2 regions of the Enterococcus sp. S86.2 genome follow, and region 1 is predicted to be linked to the other one. Evidence: riboswitches for the same ligand, from Rfam matches in the RefSeq annotation. Region 1 holds a riboswitch; the other holds the start of a gene.
What was found. A riboswitch is a leader RNA that binds a small molecule or an ion and turns the genes downstream of it on or off. The one in region 1 is predicted to bind tetrahydrofolate.
Positions count from the first base shown of each region.

Region 1 (8,787 bases):
AGTAGAGACAAAGCTCATAACAAAAATTGCCACTGTTGCATAAAAAGAAATTGTTGCCACCGAATGGGCCCCAATTAAATCTAAAATCGGTTTGATCAAAACGCCGCCGCCCATACCAGAAACCGCGCCAATCGTATTGGCTAAAACAATCACCACAAAATAAATAATCCCAATCAGCATAAAAAAATCCTTTCTTTAAACCTAGCTCGTGCGTCAAACAAAATGTGTGAAACTACACGTTTAATACATAATATAATTTTAAAAACGCCTCACTAAAATTGTACAAAAGAATGGGAAAAATGACTATGTAAATGCTAAAGCCAACTAGAGATATTTTTTATTGCACTGTAAACTTGTAAAACTTTCTTATTGCTTTGCGTTCCTTTTTATCCAAAAAAAAGCTTTAAGACAAAATTTACGTTTGCTTTTGTCTTAAAGCTTTCCTAAACATATCGTGTTAAGAATAAACAGCTTGTTCTAACTGTTTATTCTTAAAAAAATCTCTTACTTGTGCCACAAAATAAAGAGAACCTGTAATAAACAAAGTATCTGCTGGAGTCATTTTTGTTATTATTTCTTGTATTGCGCGTTGCCAATCTGGATAATAAGTTATCTGCTTATCTCCGTGGTTAAAACTACTACCCATCTTTAATGCATTGGGATACGCAAAGGTCGTCAATGCCAGCTCTGCCTGTGAGATAGATTGAATCTCATTTAGCATCTCCTTAATATTTTTTGTTGTAAGTGCCGAAAACAAAATGTATTTTTTTCCGTACTGGAACTCTTCGTTAACCGTTTTGACAAATTGCTTTACAGCGTGGGGATTATGGGCCCCATCAATAATGATATTCGGCGTTGTACTAATTCGTTCCATCCGCCCCGGCCATAACGCGTGATCTAGCCCTTTTATAATCGTTTTTTTATTTACAAATCTTCCTTGTTGCTGACAATATAACAAGAATAGTTGAATTGCAACAGCGGCATTTTCCACCTGATATTTTCCTAATAACGGAACTCTCAAGTTAGTAAAATAGTAATCTTCATTTTGAAAATGAAAGTTTTCGCCGTGTAAGTTATCACTTGAAACATACTGAACTTGATAAGACTTTCCTTGTCTAAATAAATCAGCTTTTTGTCTAAGAGAAGTTTGGTAGATTACTTGCAGGGGACCAGAAGCAATATTTCCCGTTACAATGGGGACACCTCGTTTTATAATACCCGCTTTTTGCTTGGCAATCGCTTCTTCTGTCTCCCCTAAAATATCAGTATGATCTAAGCCGATTGTAGTAATGGCCGTCAAAATTGGCGTAAAAACATTTGTACTATCCATTAAACCCCCAATGCCCACTTCAAAAATTGCGACATCCACACGCTCTTTGAAGTAATCAAAAGCCATCGCCGTCAAAATTTCAAATTCTGTTATTCCCTGGTAAGAAGGACAGCCATCCATCTGTTTTATATACGGTCGGAATTTATTGGCTAACTTAACAAAATCATCCGCTGATATTGCTTGTCCATTAATTGAAATTCTTTCGTAAAAGCTTTCAATATACGGTGACGTGAAAGTCCCGACTTTAATGTCTTGCGTTTCTAATAGACAGCGTAAATACGTAACCGTAGAACCTTTCCCATTTGTTCCAGCAATGTGAATTCCTATGACATTTTTTTCAGGATTGCCACTTAAATTCAGCAATTTCTTAATTCGTATCAGTCCTGGGCGTGAACCAAATTTTTTACGAGAATGAATCCATTCTATCGCTTCTTCTCCAGTTTCAAACATTAAAAATCATCTCCACATCTGATAAACAACCTTAAAATTGCGCTTATACCATACTTTTTGCGAAACGTTTAAAAGGAAGTGCATTTCCAAAAAATACAATTAATCCCGTTTGGACAGGTAGCATAATAACTGCTTTAAGCAAACGTATCCCCCAAAGTTTAGCATCCGTTAAAGGTATACCATACATCATAGATAACCAAATCGGTGTTAAGCACAAGCTAATTAATAATGTATTGCACAACACACATAAAAAAGCATTTTTAACTGTAATGGGCTTTTTATAAAAAAAGTAACCATATATTAAACCCGCAATAAAAGAATTCAAGGTAAAACCAATAAAAAAAGGGGCCTTTCCTAGTATCGTATTACCAATAATATCTGCAATTGAAGCACCTACAGCTGTCCAAAAAGGACCAAATAAACTTGCCATGACAACTTCAGGAATAAAATCAAAGGTAATTTTTAACAGTTGTGTTTCAAAACCGAGTATTTGCGACAATACTACCATTAGACCAATTAATAACCCCATTGTTGCAATAAAATGTGCATCTATTTTCTTCTTTATCATTTTCCGTGCATCTCCTTAAATAGAGCTGCTACATAATTTATTCATGCAGCGAATGCGAAGATAGAATCGTGAATACGCTTCTTCGTCCAAAAGGCAACATCCCATCCTTTTGACACTTAACGCTCTATCTCCTACTCTGTTTTTTTCTTTTTTATCTGCGTCAAAATAGCCGTCTTTTCTACCATTAAAGACTTTTTTTGCGCTATTATTTGTATCTGCTCAAACTGTTCTTGCCTGATAAGAAGTGTTTCACCTTTTTGTAATAAAATTTCTTGCTTTTTGCTCCGAGCAATCAGTCTCACCTTAATATCTTGGAGAGCAGATAAAATATTTTCTCCCTCGATAATCAAATCCTGCGCTGCACCATTTTGCAATAGCGTTACCCAAACATGATTATTCTTCTTAAAAATCACATTAAAATCTTGGCATTTACCTAGACTCTTCATCGCGACATCTCCGTCAAAGCGATAAGGTACAAAAGGTGCAAGTTCTATAACGTTATTTTTTTGCTGCAACGAAATAGGTTCGTCTAAAGACAGAATAATTCGTTCATACCCGGTAAAATTTGAAAAATTAGATGGTGAGTCCGTAACAGTCGCTGTTGAAATGCGATAATCAAAATCTCGTTGTGCCAAGCTACTTGCTGCCGGCGCAATTAAAATTTCGGTAGTAACGCCCCCTGCCCATTTCGTCGTAAAATAATCTTTTTTTAACTTCTTTTCTAACACTTTAAGACTACCTCCAACAGCTTACACAATGTCCAATTCTTCAAACTGACTAAGAATTTTAATATCTTGGGCCACACTGACAAATGCCCGGTTATCTACTTCTTTCATAATCTGATCCAAAATTTCCATTTCATAAGTCGTAATAACTAAAATCAAAATTGTTTGTGTTTCTTGATTATAGGCGCCTAATGCATGAGGGATGATGGTAATCCCACGGCTGAGTTTCTTTTGCAAGGCTGGAATTACTTCATTTGGTTTTTGCGTGATAATTGTCACTTGGACTTTTTTATGCTTCACATAAACTAAATCTGTCACTTTCCCGCTTACAAAAATTGATAGTACACTATAAAAAGCATACGGCCAGCCAAATAAGTAGCCAGCAATTAAAACGATAATGCCATTTATAATAATAGAAATAACACCAATGCTGCGACCGGTTATTTGCCGAATGGTAATAATAAGTGCATCCATACCACCCGTTGAAAGCCCATATTTTAAAGCCAACCCTAATGAAAAACCATTAATAGCGCCACCAAATATTGCACAAATAATAGGATCTGTTGTCAATGTCGTGCTTGGAACAATGTGAATTGCAAAGGAAGCCACCGTTACACAAATAATCGTATACAACACAAATTTTCGATTGATTTTAAACCAAGCAAGAATAAACATGGGGACATTCAATAAATAGTAGATAATAGAAATAGGCAAAGCAATGTGACGGCTCGAAAATATAGTTGCTAGAATTTGAGCAATCCCAGTTAGCCCGCCTGCATAAATATTCCCTGGCTGCCAAAAAATATTTAGCGCCAAGGAATATAAGAAGGCATAAATAAGGATAACTGTTAATTTTGTCACCATTTCTTGCCAGACTTCTTTTCTTTTGAAATGTGTCATGACTTATTTAACATCCTTTTTTATGAGGTGAACGATCTTATCACTGATGCAATATTGCAAATCAATTTAGAAAAACTGATTTAATTAAACTGCAAATCTAATACAACATTTTTTTCAACTTCTTTTAAGAAATCTCCAGCCTCTAAAACGGTTGTTGCTTTATTCAATTCATCATACATTTCAATATCTTTATCATGTTCGATAAAAGATACATTACGTCTAAAAGCATCATAGGCTACTTGGGTTCCTTTACCCAATCCATGCTGATAACCTTTAATATCCAACGCTTGGCAAGCTGCCATAATCTCAGTCGCTACCACACGACGTGAGTTTTTCACTATTTCTAATGCTGTTCGTGCAGCTGTTGTCCCCATGCTGACAAAGTCTTCTTGATTTTCACAAGACGGAATTGAGTCTACACTTGCCGGATGCGCCAATATTTTATTTTCAGAAACTAATGAAGCACATGCATATTGTGTAATCATAAAGCCAGAATTTAAACCTGGATATTTTACTAGAAAAGATGGTAATTTACTTAACTGTCGATTGACTAGCCGCTCAACCCGTCTTTCTGAAACATTTCCAATTTCAGCTGCTGCAATTCCTAAGAAATCAAATGGTTGTGCTAGTGGCTCCCCATGGAAATTCCCACCTGAAATTACTTCACCACTACGCGTAATAATTGGATTGTCGGTCACAGAATTAATTTCAATTTCTACTTTTTCTTTCACATAGGCAATCGAGTCTTTACTAGCACCGTGAATTTGTGGCATGCAACGCAAAGTATATGGATCTTGCACATGATCTGGTGTTGCCTCTGTGATATATTGACTATCTTCAATCAAACGGCGAATATTACGGGCCGTCGCTAGTTGTCCGCTTTGAGGACGAATTGTATGCAAATCTTCTTCAAATGGACTAGAAATCCCATCATGAACCTCTAAAGAAAGTGCGCCGGCAATATCTGAGAGTTTCAATAATTCAATAGCATCATAAGTTGCTAAAGCACCGACTGCATTCAACACGGTCGTACCGTTAATAAACGCTAGGCCTTCTTTAGCACTTAGTTGAATAATTTGTAAACCTGCTTTTTCCATTGCTTCTTTACCAGGGTATAAAACTCCTTCGTAGTATGCTTTTCCCAGACCTAATAATGGTAAAACCATATGAGCCAATGGTGCCAAATCGCCAGAAGCTCCCAATGAACCTTTTTCTGGGATGTGCGGATGTACTCCGGCATTTAACATAGCCAGCAGACTTTCAACTGTACTTAAGCGAATGCCAGAATAACCTTTGATTAAGGAGTTAACCCGAATTAACATGATGGCGCGTACAATATCTTCAGAAAATGGTTCACCATAACCAGAAGAGTGAGTCCGAATCAAATTTTCTTGTAGCTGCACTGTATCTTCTTTAGAGATGCTGACATTACATAATGACCCAAAGCCTGTATTGACCCCATAGACAACTCGTCTTTCTTCTACTATTTTGTCAACGATTTTACGGGATGCAATAACCGCTTCTTTGGCACTTTCTGCGATTTCACAACGCACGTGGTGACGGGCTACTGCTACAACATCTTCTAAGGTTAAACTAGCTCCATCCAAAATAATTACAGCTGATCTATCAAAATCTTGTTTTTGATCTTTAACTAAGGTTTTCATAATTTTCCCTCACTTTTTAATCTCTCTCATTCGCAATACAGCTTATAAGAGACAAACTTAATTCGCTTGTTTCATTTTATTTTTGTTCAAAATGACATATAAAATACTTGCCACAATTACACCGATAACACCGGCAACCAAGTTGATTGGATTTGCAGCTGCTACCATCCAAATACTAACAATAATCGAAATAATTGGTATGACTGGGCCAAATGGTAACTTGAAGGCTGGGACATTTTCCATATCTTTTTTTCTTAACCAAATAACTGCCAATGCAGTGGGAATGTATTGGAAGAATCGAAAAACAACTGATAATTCTGCTAGCTGTTCAAAAGATCCACTCAATAAAAAGGCAATTGTTAACAATCCAGAAAAGATAATGGCAATAATCGGCGCATTCTTTTTATTTTTTTTCGCAATAACTTTTGGTAAAAGACCTTCATCTGCAATGGAAGCACCATAACGAGGTATCATCAACGAATCCCCCATATTTAACCCTGCTATGGAAATTAAAGCTCCAATAGAGATGATCCACTTACCCGCAGGACCAATCATTTTAACAAAGGCATCTTGAACGGGTGCATTACTTTGTAAAATACCTGTTCCAAGCATGGCAATGGTGCCAGCGATAATCATGAAATAAAGTAGTGACACGATACTAATGGAACCAATAATAGCTTTGGGTACATTCTTTTTAGCATTTCGCATTTCACCAGCAACGACTGGTAAGGCTTCAAACCCGATAAAAGCATAAAAGACTGTAAGTGATGTCGAAGCCATCGCTTTTGATAACGTTAAGTCTGGGTTTAGTTGTAAAAATGGTGTAAAGTTGCCCCCATTAATACCGCTTTTAATAAAGAAAATTGCAATCAGTGTAAAGGCAATAATCGGAATCAATTTTGCGATGGTAATTACAATTGTAAAAATTTTTGAAGTTTTAATACCCATGCTGTTAATAATGGATAAGAAAATAACCAAACAAATACTAATTAGTGTATTTTGCCCCTCTAAAGCAGGAAAAGTTTGAATCAATAACTTAGCAAAACCCGCTGCCATGGCAGCCCAAGCGATAATTGTAACAAACCAACCTAAAACTCCTACGTTAAACCCGATAAAATCACCAAAGGCGGTTTTTGAATACTGAAAGGCGCCGCCGTTTTTATTAAAATAACCAGCAACTTCGGCAAAGCAAACCGCTAACATCAAAACTAAAACAGCATCTAACAGCATGGCCACTAAAGAAGCCGGGCCTAAATCTTGATAGATCGTTCGGGGTAATAGGAAAATTCCTGAACCAATAACAGCATTAATGCCGTATAAGGTTGCGCCTCCCAAACTAAATTTGGCGTTCTCGTTTTCTGCCAGTTCTGCTGAATCAATGTCTTTGACATCTGATACCTCTGGGATTTCCACATCTTTTTGCATAATATTCACCTCTTATTTTGTATTTTTTAAAGCGCTTTCAATATTTTGGAAATTGAACTACTTTCTAAAAGATAATTTGATATAGGGAGATTTTTTATCTCCCTATATCTTTTTAATCCATTAAAATAGACCGGTAATATTCCCTTTTTCATCAACATCAATTCGTTCAGCCGCAGGAGATTTTGGTAACCCTGGCATTGTCATAACCGCACCCGTAAGCGCGACGATGAAACCCGCGCCGGCAGATACTTTTAAATTTCGGATTGTTACTGTAAAGTCTGTTGGCGCTCCCAACAACGTTGCATCATCAGAAAATGAGTACTGTGTCTTTGCCATACAAATGGGATAATTCCCAAAACCAAGACGTTCTAACTCTTTTAGTTCTTTTTTTGCGCTTGGTGTTAAGTCTACCTTCTTACCACCATAAACTTTCTGAACAATTTTATTTAATTTTTCTTCAATTGAATCGTCTAAATCATAAACATAGCTAAAGTTGTTGGGTTCTTCGGCCAAAGCAACAACTTTTTCAGCCAACGCCTTACCACCAGCACTCCCTTTGCCCCATACATCAGATAAAACGACTGCAACACCTAATTTTTCACATGCTTCTTCAACCGCCGCGACTTCTTCTAATGTATCTGTTGGAAATTTATTAATCGCTACAACTGTTGGCATGCCATAAACTTCTGTAATATTTTCTAAATGCTTAGCCAAATTCGGGATACCTGCAATAACCGCCGCGACATTTTCTGTTCCCAATTCACTTTTTTTAACGCCGCCGTGCATTTTCAAAGCACGAATTGTGGCTACCAATACGACTGCATCTGGCTTTAAGTTGGCCAAGCGACATTTAATGTCAATGAATTTTTCTGCTCCAAGATCAGCTCCAAAACCCGCCTCTGTTACAGCGTAATCAGCATATTTTAGTGCTAATTTTGTCGCCAATACGCTATTACAGCCATGAGCGATATTGGCAAAGGGGCCGCCATGGATGAAAGCTGGTGCGTGTTCCAAAGTTTGAACAATATTCGGTTGAATCGCATCTTTTAATAATGCGGTCAATGCGCCCTCTGCTTTTAAATCTCCGGCTGTAATCGGCTCACCTTCAAAATTATAAGCAACAATAATATTGCGTAGTTTATTTTTCAAATCAGTTATATCATTGGCTAAGCATAAAATTGCCATAATTTCAGAAGCCACTGTAATATCATAACCATCTTCCCGTGGAACACCGTTGACACGTCCTTGCAGACCATTAACGATGTGCCGTAATTGCCTGTCATTCATATCGACAACTCGTTTCCACGTAATCTTACGGGAATCAATCTGCAAGACATTGCCTTGATGAATATGATTATCTAATAACGCCGCTAATAAATTATTTGCCGCACCAATAGCATGAAAATCTCCTGTAAAATGTAAGTTAATATCCTCCATTGGGACAACTTGTGCATAGCCACCACCAGCTGCACCACCTTTTACGCCAAAAACTGGCCCTAATGAAGGCTCACGTAGCGCAATGACAGCTTTTTTCCCAATTGCTGTGAGGGCATCTACTAAGCCAACTGACGTCGTAGTTTTACCTTCTCCAGCCGGTGTTGGTGTAATAGCCGTGACCAAAATCAATTTCCCGTTATCTTTACCGTCTAAATCTTTAATATTATTAATTTTGGCTTTATATTTGCCATACAAAGATAAATCTTCTTTGTTAATTCCAATAGATTC
Region 1 is NZ_CM206813.1:108,752-117,538, reverse strand. It holds gene AC6R0T_RS00515 (sulfite exporter TauE/SafE family protein) at 1-177, opposite strand, end outside; gene AC6R0T_RS00510 (bifunctional folylpolyglutamate synthase/dihydrofolate synthase) at 458-1,780, opposite strand; gene AC6R0T_RS00505 (folate family ECF transporter S component) at 1,824-2,345, opposite strand; THF riboswitch at 2,393-2,489, opposite strand; gene AC6R0T_RS00500 (HutD family protein) at 2,480-3,076, opposite strand; gene AC6R0T_RS00495 (YitT family protein) at 3,098-3,973, opposite strand; gene hutH (histidine ammonia-lyase) at 4,054-5,637, opposite strand; gene AC6R0T_RS00485 (APC family permease) at 5,695-7,062, opposite strand; gene AC6R0T_RS00480 (formate--tetrahydrofolate ligase) at 7,183-8,787, opposite strand, start outside.

Region 2 (8,787 bases), 550 kb from region 1:
GAAGATGTTGAAGGTGTCATAAAAGACGGGGAAAGTAAACTTTCTCAAGAAACACTAGATGGCATTAATCTGACCGATGATGCGCTGTATAAATTATACGGTGACAAAATTTATGATAAGTCAGAAAAGCTTCACAAGACAGCTAAGATTTGGGGAACCGATGATTTTAATGGTTTTGGTTTCTTGAACTTTGTTTTTGAAGGATTAGTTTCTGGTGACAAGTACGGTTCAGCTGTTGGGATTGTTGCTTTAATTCTCGTCGTCGGTGGTGCCTTTGGGATTATTATGCGTACAGGCGCGATTGATGCTGGTATTTTTGCCTTTATTTCCAAAACGCGTGGTCTAGAACGGCTAGCGATTCCGTTATTATTCTTTGCCTTTTCTTTTGGTGGTGCCACTTTTGGGATGGCCGAAGAAGTTATTCCGTTTTCAATGGTGATGGTGCCTTTTGTCATAGCGCTGGGGTATGACTCTATTGTGGCGGTCACCGTGACTTATGTTGCCTCGCAGGTGGGGAATGCCGCTTCTTGGATGAGTCCATTTAGTGTGGCAGTTGCCCAAGGGATTGCCGGAATTCCAGTCTTATCTGGTGCAACCTTCCGTTTAGTTATGTGGTTTGTTATTACCGCACTTTCTGCACTTTACTTATCATTATATGCAGAACGTATTCGTAAAAATCCAATGAAATCAGAAGTTTATGAATCAGATGCGCATTTCCGTGATCAAATTCAAAAAACGACAGATGAAAAGAAACCTTTCTTATTAGGTCACAAATTAATTTTGTTGGAAATGTTAGTTGTTTTAATTTGGATCGTTTGGGGAGTAACCCAAGAAGGATATTATATTCCTGAAATTGCATCTCAATTCTTTGTAATGGGCTTAGTTGCCGGTATTATTGCAGTATTGTTCAAACTGGACGAAATGGGTTGGAATGATATTGCCAAAAGTTTCCAAAGCGGTGCGGCTGATTTAGCTGGCACAGCGATCGTTGTAGGGATGGCAAAAGGAATTCTACTTGTCTTAGGTGGTTCTGATGCGAACATGCCATCTGCATTAAACACAATGTTACACGGCGTTGGTGGTTTATTAAGCGGTGTTCCCGCGATGGTTGGTGCTTGGGCAATGTATGTTTTCCAAAGTTTATTCAACTTAGTCGTAACATCAAATTCAGGACAAGCAGCTTTAACAATGCCAATTATGGCGCCATTGGCTGACCTTGTGGGCGTTTCTCGCCAAGTTGCAGTTTTAGCTTATCAATTAGGTGCAGGGTTTGTTGATGCCTTCACACCAGTTTCAGCAAGTTTAATTGGGGTTTTAGGTGTCGCACATATTGAATGGGCCAAATGGGCGAAATTCCAAATCAAGATGCAAGGTTTCTTCTTTGTATTAGGGTCAATTTTCATCGTGATCGCAATTGCAATTGGTCTACAATAGCACGCAATTAACTTCCTCTTTTTAGAGGGAGTTTTTTTGTTGTAGGGTATAATGGATAGGATAAAAAAAACGACTTTCAAAATCAAATTTTGAAAGTCGTATTGTTTTGTATTAGATAATTTTTTTATTTTTATAACGACGGCGGAATAAGTTGATATCCACTACTTTATCGGTTTTATCCGTCTTTTTTTCGGCTGGGGTATCAGTCGGTGTTTCAGCTGGCTCTTTTGGAACAGTTGTCCGATCGGGTGTAAGATAGTCATTTTTTTCTTCTTGTTGCACAACTTCATTTTTTTCGACCGTAATTTGTTTTTCAAAATTAAAATTGCCATCAAAATTTTCAAAGATTTGGCGTTTATTGGAAAGATGATAATAAACAATTTCTGGTGGCACACCAACACGAGCAGGGATCATTGTGGTGCCAATACCGGTGTTCACAGATAAAATTGTATTTTTCGTTGGTAAGTACAGGCTGTCAGTATAGTGCTTTGCGCCTTCTGTTTTGATGTATAAATACGGTAGTCGGATTTGACCACCATGACTGTGACCAGATAAAACCAAATCGTATTGTTCCAAATTATTAATAGCATCAATTTGATCAGGCTGGTGGGCTAATAAAATATGCCATTCAGCTAATGTTGATTCAAAATTATAGTTGGGTTTCCCACCACTTAAATCATCAATTCCGACGATATTCATGGAAATCTTCGCATCAGAACCAAAAACTTCTTCATTAACTAAGGTAGTAAAACCAGCTTCTTTTAATACTTCTTTGACAAAGTATTGGCCACCGTGCTTGTAATCATGATTGCCTAATACTGCAATTTTTCCCATCGGAGCTTTTAGACGTTTTAATTTTTCAATTAAGCGATCGGTTTGTTTTTTTGGCCAATGCTTATAATCATCAATTAAGTCACCTGTAAAAACAATGATATCTGGTTGCATCTCCATGACAGAACGAATGATTTTATTCATCTTGCGTGGCTTGAACCAGCGAGAAAAGTGAAGATCGCTAATATGAGCAATTGTTACATCGCCTTCATGGGCGAACATGTCATAAGCATCTGAAATATCCAATACCCGTTGTTTATTTTTGCGAATGAGGTAATGCCGTTGTTTGAGCCTGCTAGGTTCAATGAAAAATGCATAAATTGAAAATACTAGTAAAATAGCGATGATACCTAGAATTAACTGCACAAAACGGCCCCCTTTAAAATTCTGCTAACTAGTATAGAATATAAGATAGTTTGAGAAAAAGCAATCGAACATCAGATAAGATTTTGCTAAATTTAGATGAAAATTATTTCGTTTTTGTTACAAATAAAATAAACGTCTCCGAAACGTTGACAGGAGACGCTGTAAATGATTTAAAATCTAAAAAAGCACAGTCTCACTTTAATTTTCGAAGTTTTTTTGAAGGATTGTGACGCAAACGGCTGTTCTTTTTTGGAATGATAAATAACAACATTTCATAAGGTGCGGCAATGAGAAACCACATTAGGGACCAACTTGTGAAATCTTGACGATAGAAGTTTTGCAATAGGAAATGAAGCGTAAATATCCCGATTAGTAACAAACTATTTTTTAACCAAAAAGGATTGCCAAAATCAAACGTTAATAAGAGCGTCGTAAGTAACGGCAGTCCGTAAAAGAAAAAAGCGGTGAGGTTCAACTGCCAATTGCGTTTTAATTCCAGGAAGGATAAAACGAATAAAACAGTCGATAAGAGAATTCCTAGTGGCGGAAATAAACTTGTTAAAAAGAGATAAATTGAACTATATAAAAGCATCAGGGGGCCTTTAACAAGTGCTGCAATGGCGATAAAGCTAAAAATTAACAGCAGTTGTCCAGTAAAACTAAATTTTAATAAGAGACCAAATAAAGCTAAAATAGCAAAATGGCTCCAAGTCAAAACTTGATCTTTGGTATTTTTTTTATACTTTTGGCGCAGATATTGTGCCAACTGTGGATACTTATGGTTGAAATTTTCCATGTTTTAACTCCTTTATATAAAAAATCAAACGTTGGTGTAAGAGAGTGCTTAAAGCAAGGTTGTAAGTGATAAAAAATCGATGAAATGATTTTTACGATACCTTTGTTTGGTAACTTGTGAAGCGGGGAAATCATTTTTGGTAAGCTTAATTTCTAACAAAAAAGCTACTTTAATTATAAAGAGTAAGGAGAATTATAAATCGGACTAAAGGCGGATTTATTGCAGGAGACAATGTTACAACCGCTCCTACTAAAAAGATGGAATTGCTAAAAATCAGAAGGTTGGCAGTCATTTTATCCCTAATTTAAGAATTGTGGGCATTTACTTAATCTTTTGTGGTGTGGGAGATTTTTTTCTTTTCAGCCGAGTAAACTAAATTTTTACAAAAGTCATTTTTTTGCGGGGCCTTTACTTTAGACACAAGCGGTTTTGTGCTAAAGTTACTAATGAAATGACAACAAGTGGTAAATTTTTACAGTAGACTGTCACCACTTGTGTTTGTTTAGCGTAATGTTACGAAATGATATTAATGAAGGATGTGAACTTGGTGATTTTTGATTCTCATACACACTTAAATGCCGAACAATTTAATGAAGATATCCCAGAAACGATTCAACGAGCCAAAGAACTTGGCGTCACTGAAATGGCAGTCGTGGGATTTGATACGCCAACAATTGACAAAAGCTTAGCTTTAAGTCAAGAATATACTGACATATATAGCATTATTGGCTGGCATCCAACTGAGGCAGGTAGCTATACAAAAGAAATTGAAGAAAAATTGCAAACACAGCTAACCTTACCTAAAGTGGTAGCTTTAGGGGAAATTGGATTGGATTATTATTGGATGGAAGATCCAAAAGAAGTGCAAGAAAGAATCTTTCGCCGCCAAATTGCCATCGCCAGAGAAATGCATTTACCAATCAGCATTCATACCCGGGACGCCATTGAAGACACGTATCGTATTTTAAAAGATGAAAAAATAGCAGACATCGGCGGGATTATGCATAGTTTCAGCGGTAGTGGCGAGTGGGCAAAACGCTTTTTGGATCTGGGAATGCATGTTTCCTTCAGTGGTGTCGTGACGTTCAAAAAGGCGCTTGATGTGCAAGAAGCGGCAACGGTTGTACCCCTTGATCGTCTTTTGGTCGAAACGGATGCTCCTTATTTAGCACCGGTACCTTATCGGGGTAAACGCAATGAACCGGGCTATACCCGTTATGTCGTAGAAAAAATTGCAGAACTGCGAGAAATGCCCTTTGAAGAAGTCGCAGCACTTACACGGACTAATGCCCATCGCCTCTTTGGGATTAATCGATGAAAAAGCCAGTCATTGAAGAGATTATTGTCGTTGAAGGAAAAGACGATACAAGACGCCTGCAAGAAGTTGTCAAAGCAGACACCATTGAAACGATTGGCTCGGCCATCAATGAGGACATTTTAACCCAGATTGAACATGCCCAAGAAACACGCGGAGTCATTATTTTCACGGACCCAGATTTTTCCGGTGAGAAAATTCGCAAAACGATTATGGAAGTCGTGCCAGCTGCCAAGCATGCTTTTTTACCACGCAAAGAAGCGACACCTAATCGCAGTCATGGTTCTTTAGGAGTAGAACATGCGAGTGATGCCGCAATTTTGGAGGCGTTAAAAAAAGTTGTGACGCCTGTAACTACAAGTGAAGAAATTCCATTAATCAGTAGACAAAGTTTAATAGACTATGGTTTAATAGCGGGAGCTTCTGCCAAATTATTACGGGAAAAACTCGGCGATAAATTGCGAATTGGCTATACAAACAGTAAACAATTAACCAAACGGCTGGCAATGTTTCGCATTACCGCCGCAGAATTAGACACAGCGATGCTAGAAATCAAAAAAGAGCTGGAGGACGACCTTGAAAGACACACGTGATATTGCAACACCATCGAAGACCAAAGAAATTTTACAAAAACACGGCTTTACCTTCAAAAAAAGTTTAGGCCAAAATTTTTTAACGGAACCAAATATTTTAAGGAAAATTGTTGCCACTGCTGAAATTGACGATCGGACAAACGTCATTGAAGTAGGACCTGGGATTGGGGCTTTGACAGAGCAATTAGCCAAGTCTGCCAAAGAAGTTTTAGCTTTTGAAATTGATGAGCGACTAATTCCGGTTTTAGCAGATACCTTGCATACCTATAAAAATGTTAACGTCATTCACCAAGATGTTTTAAAAGCGGACTTGCTGAAATTGACAGCAGAAAACTTTACGGATAATTCGCTGCCGCTAAAAGTTGTCGCAAATTTACCTTATTACATTACGACGCCAATTATGATGCACTTTTTGGAAAGTGATTTACCTGTAGCTGAAATGGTTGTGATGATGCAAAAAGAAGTGGCAGATCGTATCTCAGCTGAGCCGGGCACAAAAGCCTATGGTTCTTTATCGATTGCGGTGCAATACTTTATGGAAGCCAAATTAGCCTTCATCGTTCCCAAAACCGTCTTTGTACCACAACCAAATGTTGATTCCGCAATTTTAAAATTAACGCGTCGCAGTCAACCAGCAGTAGAGGTTATTAGCGAAAAAGAATTTTTCAAATTAACGAAGGCTGCTTTTCAATTGCGCCGTAAGACATTATGGAATAACTTACTGCACGCTTATGGAAAAGATGATGCCACCAAAGCTTGGTTGACAAAAAGCTTAGAGAGTGCAGCCATTGATCCAAAACGCCGTGGGGAAACATTATCGTTAGCTGAATTTGCAGCTTTAAGCAATGCCATGATGACAATCAGTAGATAAAAAACAAAATTTGAAATTAGAATAAATGTATCTTAATCAGAGGTTATGACAGAAAAATTGTCGTAGCCTCTGATTTTGTTTTGTTTAGCGAAAAAAATAAAGGTAATAGAATAGAGCAGTGGTCTTTTTTTGAGGAGAATTTTAATAAAGGTGTACATAACTATCACCTGAATTTAACTGCATTTAAAAAATAAGTGAAATTTTTCAGACTCTTTTCGTAAAAACAAAATATATGTCTTGACACTTAAAATAAATACCACTAAAATGAAAAAGACTTAAGTGTCTTGACACGTTGGTTAGGTACGAAAAAATAAATGTTAGAGTTTTTTGAGGAGGAAAAAATGAGAAATAATTCTGTGCGTCATTTAACGATTGCTGCTTTACTAATTGGCCTTGGGATCATGATTCCAATGGTAATGCCTAAAATTGTGATTGGACCAGCATCTTTTACATTAGCTAGCCATGTGCCATTATTTATTGCGATGTTCTTTTCGCCAGCTGTAGCGATTGCAGTTGCGTTGGGAACAACTTTTGGGTTTTTAGTTTCTGGGTTACCTGTTGTAATTGCATTACGGGCCTTAACTCATGTAATTTTTGCTACAATTGGGGCATTATATCTGCAAAAAAATCCTCAAATCGTGTTGCAAAATGGCCAGTTTACTTTAGCCAATGTCCGTTTTCAAATGTATAACGTCGTTTTAGGTTTAATTCATGCGGCAGCAGAAGTGGTGGTCGTTTTAGCTTTTAACATGATTAATTTGAGTACACCAGGAACATATGATGGGGGTGTCTTTTACTTCTACTTTGTCTTATTAGGATTTGGTGGCGTAATTCACAGTTTGGTGGATTACAATATTGCGTACTTTGTTGCGGGGACTTTAAGTAAACACTTTGACATTCCGGTCTTTACCAAAGCTCTGAAATTACAAAAAGAAGTTGTTGGCAATGTGAAAACTGCCCGATAATAGCTAAAAATATTTTCCTGCCGTAAACTTACGGCAGGATTTTTTTATTTTTTTATGAGCTGAGCTCAGTTTTTAAATATCTAGCTTTACGCACTAACTCTTATTGTGAAAGAGTTGCCCCAGTGCTCTCAGTTTTTAAATATCTAGCTTCATAAACTAGCACGTCAAGAAATAAAACAAAATTTCCAAAAATTTGAGGAACAATTTCCGGAAATTTATTATTTATTTTTTACGAGCTGAGCGCAGTTTATTCAGTTTTTAATACTGCAAGCGGTTAGATTCCTAACGTTCGTTATAAAATTTTAAGCACAAAAGCTCGTTAGCTTGTTGTAGCAGTTTATTCGTGCTATATTTTAGGCGAGGTTTTTAAACCTCAAATATGACAGAGTAGGAAATAAAGCGTTAAGTGTCTGAGGGATGGGATGTTGCCCTTGGGACGAAGGATTGCATGCAATTCGCGGTTTTATTTTCGCATTCGCTGCATTATTTTATGTGGCAGCTCTATTAAGGAGATGCTGAGTTATGAAAAGAAAACTAGATGCCTATAAGATTGCGGTCATGGCAATGTTAATTGCTTTGATGGTTGTTTTATCGCAAGTTTTCGGGTTTGAAACCCAATTATTAAAAATCACTTTTAGCTTTGTACCAGAAGTGGTGATGGCGACTTTATTTGGTCCATTTTGGACTGGGATTGGGGCAGTAGTCGCCGATGTTATCGGAAATACTTTATTGGCTAAAGCACCATTTTTTATTGGCTTTACGTTTAATGCCTTTTTAGGTGGACTTATTTATGGTTTTTTCTTTTACAAAAAAGAAATTACGTTAAAAAATTCTTTTCTGTGTGTCTTAGTTAACACCGTGGTCTTTAGCTTTTGCTTAACACCACTGTGGTTATCTTTGATGTACGGCATTGATTTAACTAATCCGGGATTATGGACAACCCGCTTGATTAAAGCGGTGATCATGATTCCTTTAGAAACGATGATTATCTATATCGTAGGCCGAGCATTACCTTATCAACGTTTGGCAAAAAAACTACACTCAAATTAATCACTAACGTCCTCCATCCCAGGGCGCAGACTGTAAGACTAGTAAATATTCTAGTTTTACAGTTTTTTTGATGGTTATAAATGCTACTAAAGCAAAATCGTTTAAGCATTATCAATGCAACATGTCATGTTACAAATATACTCTCTTTATTGCTACCAAGATTTACTGCTAAGGATAAAAACGAAGATTTTATGCATATTTCACCAAAAATTTTTCGCTAACATGTTAAAATGAAAGATGACATTATACGTATCCTTTGGAGGAAATTATGAAACGATTTTTGATCATTCTTTTAGTTGCAATTATTTTAGTATTAGGTGGTTTTTTTATTTTGAATTTATTCTTTGGTTTTACAAATTATCAAACAAATGAGAAAACTTCCGTTAGTTCTACAGCTGTGGATGAAAGTGTTGCAACAACTTCAAGTAGTGAGAAAAAAGATCCGATAAAAGAAGTAGTGGCAAACATGACTTTGGAAGAAAAAGTAGGGCAATTATTTTTCGTTCGCGTGCCAGAAGTCAATCAGGTAGAAGATATAACAACCTATCATTTAGGTGGCTATGTTC
Region 2 is NZ_CM206813.1:657,675-666,461, forward strand. It holds gene yfcC (putative basic amino acid antiporter YfcC) at 1-1,434, shown strand, start outside; partial or broken gene AC6R0T_RS02930 (metallophosphoesterase) at 1,780-2,631, opposite strand; gene AC6R0T_RS02935 (hypothetical protein) at 2,825-3,427, opposite strand; gene AC6R0T_RS02940 (TatD family hydrolase) at 3,975-4,745, shown strand; gene rnmV (ribonuclease M5) at 4,742-5,335, shown strand; gene rsmA (16S rRNA (adenine(1518)-N(6)/adenine(1519)-N(6))-dimethyltransferase RsmA) at 5,319-6,206, shown strand; gene AC6R0T_RS02955 (hypothetical protein) at 6,548-7,171, shown strand; THF riboswitch at 7,553-7,654, shown strand; gene AC6R0T_RS02960 (folate family ECF transporter S component) at 7,694-8,221, shown strand; gene AC6R0T_RS02965 (glycoside hydrolase family 3 protein) at 8,490-8,787, shown strand, end outside.
Region 2: linked by a shared signal. The riboswitch ahead of AC6R0T_RS02960 (folate family ECF transporter S component) and the one ahead of AC6R0T_RS00505 (folate family ECF transporter S component) in region 1 are both predicted to bind tetrahydrofolate.